3 regions of the Paenibacillus sp. YAF4_2 genome follow, and region 3 is predicted to be linked to each of the others. Evidence: a T-box and tRNA genes for the amino acid it is inferred to sense, from the RefSeq annotation. Region 3 holds a T-box; the other regions hold tRNA genes.
The links. A T-box is a leader RNA that pairs with one kind of tRNA and senses whether it is charged. The one in region 3 lies ahead of thrS (threonine--tRNA ligase), so its partner is inferred to be a tRNA-Thr.
Positions count from the first base shown of each region.

Region 1: it encodes a tRNA-Thr, which carries the amino acid that the T-box ahead of thrS (threonine--tRNA ligase) is inferred to sense. The anticodon was not compared.
Region 2: it encodes a tRNA-Thr, which carries the amino acid that the T-box ahead of thrS (threonine--tRNA ligase) is inferred to sense. The anticodon was not compared.

Region 1 is NZ_JBFRCT010000009.1:91,708-94,987, reverse strand. Features, by position in the region: gene AB4Y93_RS20640 (methyl-accepting chemotaxis protein) at 1-623, opposite strand, end outside; cyclic di-GMP riboswitch class I at 712-798, opposite strand; gene AB4Y93_RS20635 (YrzA family protein) at 966-1,178, shown strand; tRNA gene AB4Y93_RS20630 (tRNA-Thr) at 1,258-1,333, shown strand; gene AB4Y93_RS20625 (aspartate aminotransferase family protein) at 1,438-2,796, opposite strand; gene AB4Y93_RS20620 (CoA-acylating methylmalonate-semialdehyde dehydrogenase) at 2,829-3,280, opposite strand, start outside.
Region 2 is NZ_JBFRCT010000005.1:336,410-339,689, reverse strand. Features, by position in the region: gene AB4Y93_RS14585 (hypothetical protein) at 200-442, shown strand; gene AB4Y93_RS14580 (hypothetical protein) at 852-1,082, shown strand; gene AB4Y93_RS14575 (hypothetical protein) at 1,200-1,586, shown strand; tRNA gene AB4Y93_RS14570 (tRNA-Thr) at 1,762-1,835, opposite strand; gene AB4Y93_RS14565 (serine/threonine protein kinase) at 1,946-2,755, opposite strand; gene AB4Y93_RS14560 (hypothetical protein) at 3,037-3,237, shown strand.
Region 3 is NZ_JBFRCT010000003.1:267,447-270,726, forward strand. Features, by position in the region: gene AB4Y93_RS08795 (putative sporulation protein YtxC) at 1-844, shown strand, start outside; T-box leader at 886-1,147, shown strand; gene thrS (threonine--tRNA ligase) at 1,211-3,148, shown strand; gene AB4Y93_RS08805 (3D domain-containing protein) at 3,209-3,280, shown strand, end outside.

The DNA of each region.
Region 1 (3,280 bases), on a different contig from region 3:
ACACTGTCGGACAGTTTCTTATCCGTATGCGCCGCATCAACTGTAATGCGCGCATTCACATTCTGATTCGCAAATTCCAGCTCGTTTAAGTAGATATTTACGAGTCTAAGCACAAGTGCTGATTTCATTTCGGCAGTCAAATTTTCGAACTCCGTTACATTAGAGCTCTTCAAATCGTTATACGCGATCTCATAGATGTTACCTTGTCCAACATAATTCTGCTGTTCTTCTTCTGCCGGAAACATTTTGTCCAGCTTCTCGAACGTTTTCTTCAAATGCTCCAGTTGACCAGGCATGTCCGCCAGACGTTCTTTTGGATCCACCACCGCAGCTGCAGTGCTGTCATTGTTGTTCTCAATCGAGTTAATCATCAAGAGCAGCGTCTGAAGCAGCGTATTGGATATCCCCTCATACTCGCGCTGCGCACTAGTTAACGTATTTGTTTCTTTTACAGCATGTGATACCGATAGGTTCTGCGTGTAAATAAATACACCAGCCACTACGTTAAAGAAAGTAATAATACTGGCTAACAGGAGCAATCTGACTCCTATCTTACGTCTGCCACCCAAAACCCGTTTGCTTGATCCCAGCCATTGTAATGCACTTTTAACCCGTTCCTTCATCCTCGTCTCTCCTCGCTGTCACTGAATAAACAAATAAGCTATCCGGCCAAAGACGGGCGGATAGCTGGTTAAGGCACTATGTCCTGCATCCGGCGGTCTGGCAACCATCGCTATATCCAGCATTAGGCCCATAACTTTGCGTCCTTGCCTTTCGACAAGTTTGCCTTTTTCAGTGTAATTACGACTATTTTCGACACAGGCACTAGTTTAGGATAAATCTACCTTTTTGTAAACAAAAAATGGTTCTATTGCCATCCCTCTATTACTATCGGCTCAACTCTTTGAAACCATTAGTAATAACGGTATAATAGATTCACCTTACATTGACAGGAGACGTGCAGAATGGAATTTCGGTTAGATCTGATTGAAGATAAGGTTGAGTTTTTTGAAGCAGGCGATTTGCGTACGCTGGAGCTAAGGATTGACCAGCAAATTGAGAATAATAAAGCACTGCTGCTGCAAGTTCATCAAGTCCAGCATCATGCTGTTTTTAATCCGAATACAGGGAAAATGCAGTACAGTGCAGTCGTTCATTTCAAGGCAAAAAAACGTTAAAAACTTTTTTCAAAAAAGGGGTTGCATAATCGGTACAAGCTGTGGCATAATACGTTTTGTGCCCGATACAAAACAATATGCCGGTGTAGCTCAGTTGGTAGAGCAACTGACTTGTAATCAGTAGGTCGTGGGTTCGACTCCTATCGCCGGCACCATCTTTTTTTTCCAGGACGTAGCTCAGCTTGGTAGAGCACCTGGTGTCCCGACCATAGAGCTAACATTCAGGAAGCTTGATAGCGATCAGGCTTTTTTTGTTTTCCTAAACTTTAAGATTCCCAAAGACTTCCTTTAACGTTTCGATAATAAAGGTGACATCCTCATCGGTAGATGACAACGGCGGACTGATCGTAAGCACATTATTGTAGCCTGCGACGGTATCGCCGTTTTTGCCGATTATTAACCCCTTTGCCTTACACTCTCCAATGATTCGAACGACGCCGGCAAGCGGATATGGCTCCTTCGTTTGCTTATCACTTACGAGCTCAATCCCCATTAAGAATCCAAAGCTTCGGATATCCCCAACAATCGGATGCTCCAGCAGCACCGAAAGTTCCTCCGATAACCGTTCACCCAACGCTGCAGACCGTTCGACCAGCTGCTCCCGTTCCAAAATCTCCAGATTCGCTAGAGCTAGTGCACAGGATGCCGGTGATCCGCCGAAAGTATTCAAATGGCGGAAATGACTGTACATCTCTTTCCCTTTGAATGCTTCATAAATGTCTTTACGCACCGCTGTGGCCGACAAAGGAAGATAGCCGCTGGTTAAGCCTTTCGCCATCGTTACAATATCCGGCTTAATACCGTAATTCATATGACCGAACTTCCGGCCGGAACGTCCAAATCCGCAGATCACCTCATCTATGATGAGGAGCACACCATACTTTGTGCAGATTTCTCGCACTTTCTCTAGATAAATCGGTTCCGGAACGATTACTCCACCACCTGTGATCGCTGGTTCCATAATGACTGCCGCTATGGTCTCCTGACCTTCCCAATTAATGGTCTGTTCGATATCGAGCGCACATTGCAGATTAAACTGTTCAATCGTCATTCCCTCGGGGCGGCGGTAGCTGTCAGGTGGACGAACATGGAGGAAGCCTCCGGCAAGTGGTTCATACATATACTTGCGCTGAGCTTGCCCGGTTGCGGCAAGGGCCCCCATCGAATTGCCATGATACGCCCGGTAGCGGGAGATGAATTTGTAACGGCTTGGAGCACCGGATTGCTCAAAATATTGCCTTGCGATCTTAAACGCCACTTCATTTGCATCGGAGCCGCTGTTGGAGTAGAAGATGATATAATCATCCTCCAGCCATTCATTAAGCTTCTCAGCGAGTCGGATTGCAGGAACATGGCTTTGTGTCAGCGGATAATAGGACAAAGTTTTAAGCTGCTCGTAGGCTGCGCGAGCGAGCTCTTCTCTGCCGTAGCCAACATTCACGCACCATAGTCCCGACATCCCGTCCAAATAGCGGTTTCCCCCGTTATCGGTAATCCATGAGCCTTTCCCTTCCGTAACAACCATGGGAGGTGCCTGTTCATTATAAGGTGACATAGCGTGCCATACATACTGGCGATCCTTGGCGATCAGATCTGCCTCTTCTTGATTAATCGACATGACTCCACTCTCCTTCCTTCAGCCATTTATCATTAATAACGGGCGGTAACCATTTTCTTACGTGTATAAAACTCTACGCCATCCCGGCCATTAGCATGAAGATCCCCATAGAAGGAGTTCTTGTAACCCGAGAATGGGAAAAAGGCCATCGGCGCAGGCACGCCAAGATTGATCCCCAGCATCCCAGCATCGATCTGCTCACGGAATTGGCGAATCGCCTTCGCGCTGTCCGTATACAGGCAGGCGCCATTAGCGAAATCCGACTGATTGCTGATCTCAATCGCCTCTTGCAAAGACGCCGCCCGCACAATCGCAAGTATTGGTGCGAACAGCTCTTCCTTCCAGATCGTCATGCTCGGGTTCACATGATCAAAGATGGTTGGTCCGATAAAATAACCCTCTTCGTCAACTGTATCCAGACGCCCATCACGTATAAGCTGTGCTCCTTCTTTTACCCCCAGCTCAATATAGCCAATCGTCCTAT
Region 2 (3,280 bases), on a different contig from region 3:
GCGTAATTTCCAAGTTATCTTTTACCAGGAAGAAGATAAATATTCATTCGTTGCCTAAATATTTTGCTCTATAAATATATACCTCGATTAATTTATGCGTTTCGACTAAGTCAGCCGTCCATACCTCTCTTTCAAATCTGAATAGTATAAAAGCAGACTCTCATATTTTGTTTGAGAGTCATTGAAGGGAGGAAAATATATGAGTTGTGGTTGTGGTGTTGGTTCTAATGGAGGTTTTAATAGAGGATTTGATGGAGCTCCGAGCATTCTATTCCGTCTCTCTCCAGGGGTACGTGTAGATGTTGTATTTGACCATACTGGTCCACGGGGGCTCCAAGCCACTTTCCTTGGACTTGAAAGAAATTCCGCACTGTTCTTGGTCGATAATGAAGTCTTGTTCATTAATCCTCGTAGTATTCAAGCAATCTCGTTGCATCGTTAGTAGATCAGCCTTGTCGTTTGCTAGCAAATATTTTTATGAGAATCATTGAAGGAGGATAAATATATGAGTTGTGGTTGTGGTTTTAATGGTGGGTTTAATAGTGGGTTTGGTGGAGCTCCAAGCATTCTATTCCGTCTCTCTCCAGGGGTACGTGTAGACGTTGTATTTGACCACACTGGTCCACGTGGGATCAATGCTACATTCCTTGGATTTGAAAGAAATTCTGCACTGTTCTTGGTAGATGGTGAAGTCTTGTTCATTAATCCTCGTAGTATTCAAGCAATCTCGTTGCATGCACCTCGAAATTGTTAATCTCGTAAAATCCATTAATTCATTAGTAGATTAGCCTTGTCGTTTGCTAACAAACTCTCATATCTTGTATAAGGTTCATTGAAAGGAGGAAAAAAATATGAGTTGTGGTTCTGGTTCTGTTGGAGGGTTTGGTGGAGCTCCAAGCATTCTATTCCGTCTCTCTCCAGGGGTACGTGTAGACGTTGTATTTGACCACACTGGTCCACGTGGGATCAATGCTACATTCCTTGGATTTGAAGGGAATTCTGCACTGTTCTTGGTCGATAATGAAGTCTTGTTCATTAATCCTCGTAGTATTCAAGCAATCTCGATTCATGCACCTCGTTAAGTCAAATCCATTCTGTAGGTGCCTATTTAAAGGGTACGGAATATAATCCGTACCCTTTTACCATGAGATGCACAGCCCTGCCAAGGCATTACATTTTGGAAAGGAGAGTAACACTAAATGAGTAAAGAAGATGAGTTCGTAGACTTCCGAGACCAATTGAAAAAATTGAAGAATGGGAAAAAAAACAAAAGCAACTGGGATCAAGACGATGTAAACGATGTGATAAAGCGTGTGAAGTCTGAAATGATGCCAGTTATTAAAGCATTTGTTGATACTGATCGTACTTTAGAAATGCAATCGAATAGATCTCGAGCTATTTATATCTCATATGCAAACTCAAGGATATTTGGCCTATGGGTGTCGGCAACCAGTTTAGATCGCATCAACATCGATGCTGTGTTTGATTCGTATTCGACCCGTATATACTCAGGAAGTTTCATCGAAAAAGAGATTAAAACCGCAGTTCAAAATGCACTTTTAGATTGGTATCGCAGAATTATCTGAATGTAAGAGATACATTGATTTGACAACTTAAAAACCTTCCGCAAATTTCGCGAAAGGCCCCGTATTATGGGGCTACGCACATCCGTATACTTGCGCGGAATGCGTAGCCCTACGTATGATCATCCGTAACACTCAACGTCGACAAAACGTTGATTTAACGGACTTTTTCGTAAAATGGTGCTGATGAAGGAATTGAACCCCCGGCCTACGCATTACGAGTGCGTTGCTCTACCCCTGAGCTACATCAGCTAGACAATTTTAGGATACGAACTTCCGGAGTAAATGTCAACTGGATTCCTTCCATATTCAGGAGCGGAGCTCTATCGCGATTCCTTAGCCGAATTCGACATTTTGCCGCTTTATTCGTTATTTCCCGAGGAATAATGATCCAGAATCTGCTCCAATACCCGCCCGCATTCGGTTACCGTCTGCCACCTGCTGTCAAGCAATCCTCTCACGAAGCTCCTGATTTCCGACTTAAGCGTAAGTTCCTCCTCCCAACTCCGTTCCTTCTCGCCCTCCTGCGGCGTATATCCGGCATACATCAGGAACAGGAAGAGATGCCCAAGCCCATATAAATCGCTGGTCCGATCCGGCTGGCGCATGCGAAACTTCACGGCTCCCCAGCTGTCCGCGAAGCCGCTTGGCGGTCCGGCAGCGTCTCGCCCGGCAGGGTTCTCTTCACCAATCCTGCAGGCCAAGCCTAGGTCAATCAGATAAATTCCCTTTGCACTCATCATAACATTCGGGATTCGCACATCCCGATGCACATAACCCGCTTCATGCAGATACTGCAAGGGAGATAACAAAGCCTCTATGATGCGCAAGGCTTCCTGCTGCGTGAACGTTCTTCCTTCAAGCAGAATAGCTTGTTCTGCCGTGACGCCTTCTACATAGGTCATAACAAGCGCCTCTTCCCGGCGGTGAACAACCCTGTCCAACTGCTTCGGCATCTGCGGATGTTCAAGCTTTTGAAGTATATCGCCTTCCCGCTCCAGCAATCTCCGGCCGGTATCGCGCTTGCTTGGTTTTGCCCGCTTCAGAAGAACGGCTTCGCCCCTCCGCAAATCCGTCGAGCGATAGGCCTGACCGTAACTGCCCATCCCCAGAAATTCCTCGATCCGGTATTTCCCGCCCCAGACCATCCCCTGTCTTAGAGGGTAGTCCATCCAATTATTTATCCATTGCTTCCACCAGATAGGAATCCCTCCCTGCCTTCACATACGGGAGCAGATCCGCTTTGGTTCCTCATTCCAAACGCGGAATAAACGAAGATGAACGAAGATGAACGAAACCTGCTTTTTACAAATGCGTATTAATTTATAAGTCTGAGGTGTTTCAAATCAGTGAAATAGACTTAATTAAAGGTACACGCTTACGAAGTACGAATCATCTCATATGGCCTGAATACGGCCATTAGTATGATAATTCATTTTAGGAGGTCATTAACATGATTAGACACTTGTTACAACGACTCCTCGGTTCCGTTACCGGCAAACATTATAATAAACATGGTCAGCAAGGAAACTATGGACAAGGACACTACGGCCGCAGCAGCAGTGACTACAAAAAAGGCAATTATTACCCACCTCAGCAAGGACATGGTCACGGCCATTACAAGAAAAAATACGGCAGCTACAGCAGCAGCTAATTGTTAAGAAACTGTTAGTAAACTAAACAATAACCTTATGACC
Region 3 (3,280 bases):
CATCGAAGGAGAAGCCATACAATACACGCTGCTATCAGAAAAGGAGATTAGCTGCCAAGCGATCCTGCCTTATTTTCATCTGGCTGACCATAGCCAATCGGTGTACCAAGCTGCTTCCAAGGCACTAGCCGAATTCATCGTAACCGATATGGAGCCGCATATCCTGGCAGCCATCATTCGGAGAAAATACAGGAATAACCACGCTATTGACGCACCTGTTATTGAAAAATATTGCCACGAGCTGCTTCACGGTACAGAATGGGATGGCCTTGGGACGAGATTTCTTGATGCTGACAGGCAGCGCCGCAAAACGAAGGTAGCCGATGAGATTGACCGATACCTGCAGGAGAATTCGGCTTTGAACTTGACCGGATTAACTTCATTTAGGCTGCAGCCTTATCGAACGGAATTAGCTGAAATTGTAGATTATGCTTTGGATGAATACGTGCTTGATAAGCAATACCAGGAGTTTATTTCGCTGCTCAAATATTTTGTAGGCCTGCAGGAGTCGAAGGTGCCTATCGTTCACCTTGTACACAAGGGCAGCCATGATTTTGTCCTGTTCAATGAAAAGTTTCAGCCTTTTGAACCGAAGCCCCACTCGGACAAGTTAGTTGCTGAAATGCTGGAGACCGAAATGAATATTGAAGATATGGTGATCAGCTCGCTCATTGCCGTATCTCCAAAGCATATTATGATTCATACCAGACAGGATGATATGCAGGTTATAAGGACAATCGAGACGATTTTTGATAACCGGGTATCCGTCTGTACACAATGTCCAGCCTGTAGTCCCGTCTTTGAAGGTAATGGATCCGTCCAGCCTGACAGCCGCATCTATTGACGATTAGGGGTCAAGCGGTTATAATAATGCTCATAACTATGCAAACAGCAATGACAAAGACATGTATTGGCTTCAAATGTTGGTCCAGAGAGAGGAAACTCGGCTGTAATTTCCTTCAAGACATTAGCGAATATACCCCTTTGTAGCTGTGCAGTTGAACGTGGTCGATTATCGCGTACCATTACTAAGCTGCACCGGATGTCTCCGTTATCAGATCAATACAAGGATTGCTTATGTTGTAGATTCATCAAGCAGCGATCGAAGTAGGGTGGAACCACGAGTATACAAGCACTCGTCCCTTTGCGGGATGGGTGCTTTTTTGCGTTCATCCCGCGTGCTATGCCAACTTTTTCAGGAGGAAATTCAATGTCTATTAAAGTTACTTTTCCAGACGGCGCCATTAGGGAGTACGAAGCTGGAACAACAATTGAAGAAGTAGCAGGCTCGATTAGCCCGGGACTTCGCAAGAATGCTATCGCTGGTAAAATCAATGGTAAAGTGGTTGATGTGTACGCACCAATTGAGTCTGATTCCGCAATTGAGATCGTTACGATCGAATCTGCTGACGGCCTTGAGGTCTATCGCCACAGTACAGCTCACTTGATGGCGCAAGCGATCAAACGTTTATATGGCAACGCTAATGTGAAGCTGGGCATCGGTCCGGTTATCGAGGACGGCTTCTATTACGATATCGATATGGATCAATCGCTTACTCCAGAAGATCTGATTAAGATCGAGAAGGAAATGCAGCGTATCATTAACGAGAACCTCAACATTCGCCGCCGCGAAGTCAGCCGTGAAGAGGCTCTTGCAATCTTTACAGAGCTGGATGATAACCTGAAGCTTGAACTGATTCGTGATCTGCCTGAGGATTCGGTCATTACCATGTACGACCAAGGCGAGTTCTTCGATCTTTGCCGTGGACCACATTTGCCATCCACTAGCCGTATTAAAGCCTTCAAGCTTCTTAGCGTAGCTGGCGCTTACTGGCGCGGCGATTCGAAGAACAAGATGCTTCAGCGTATTTACGGAACTGCCTTTGCGAAGAAAGCGGAGCTGGATGAGCATCTGCACTTCTTGGAAGAAGCAAAGAAACGCGACCACCGAAAGCTCGGCAAAGAGTTGAAGATGTTCACGTTCTCCCGCGAAGTTGGCCAAGGCTTGCCGCTATGGCTGCCAAACGGCGCTAAGGTTCGCCGTACGCTCGAGCGTTACATCGTTGACCTTGAAGAGCGTCTTGGTTACGAGCATGTCTACACACCGGTTCTGGCTAACGTTGAGCTGTACAAAATCTCCGGTCACTGGGAGCACTACAGCGAGGACATGTTCCCGCCTATGGCACTTGATAACGAGGAACTCGTTCTTCGTCCAATGAACTGCCCGCATCATATGATGGTATATAAGAGCGATATGAGAAGCTACCGCGATTTGCCGGTTCGTATTGCAGAGATGGGCACCATGCACCGTTATGAAATGTCCGGTGCATTGACTGGTCTGCACCGCGTACGTGCGATGACACTGAATGATGCCCATATCTTCTGCCGCCCGGATCAAATCAAGGAAGAGTTCGCACGCGTAGTGAATCTGATCCGCAAGGTCTACGAGGACTTCGGCATTAAAGAATACCGCTTCCGCTTGTCTTACCGGGATCCGCAAGATACAGAGAAGTACTTCCAAAATGACGAAATGTGGGAAATGTCCCAGCGTATGCTTCGTGAAGTAGTAGAAGAGCTTGGCCTGCCGTTCTTTGAAGCAGAAGGTGAAGCGGCATTCTACGGTCCGAAACTTGACGTTCAGATCAAGACAGCGCTTGGTAAGGAAGAGACACTGTCGACTGCACAGCTCGACTTCCTGCTGCCCGACCGCTTTGAACTGGAGTACATCGGTGAAGATGGGAAGAAGCATCGTCCAGTCGTTATCCACCGCGGTATCATTAGTACAATGGAACGGATGACTGCCTTCTTGATCGAGAACTTCGCAGGCGCATTGCCGCTATGGCTGTCCCCGGTGCAGGCTAAAGTTATTCCGGTATCCACTGCGTACGAAGCATATGCACGTGAAGTGGAAGAAAAGCTGAGGGAAGCTGGTATTCGCGTTGAGAGCGATCTGCGCAACGAGAAGCTGGGTTACAAGATTCGTGAAGCACAGCTTGAGAAGGCGCCATATATGCTTGTTGTTGGCGAGAATGAAGCACAGGCAGGTGCTGTGTCGGTACGTAAGCGCGGCGAAGGCGATATCGGTGCTAAGCCGGTAGCTGAACTGATTGAGCTGCTTACTCAAGAGATCGCAACTAAGGCAATCTAATTGTTATGAATAAAGCTTGGACCGTTTGGGAATTATTCTTCTGAGGAGGAAGCTGCCCAAATGGTCACAAGCTTTTTTACTTGCAAAAAAACAATTTCATGCCTAGCTATAGCGGCAATGCTGACAAGTGTG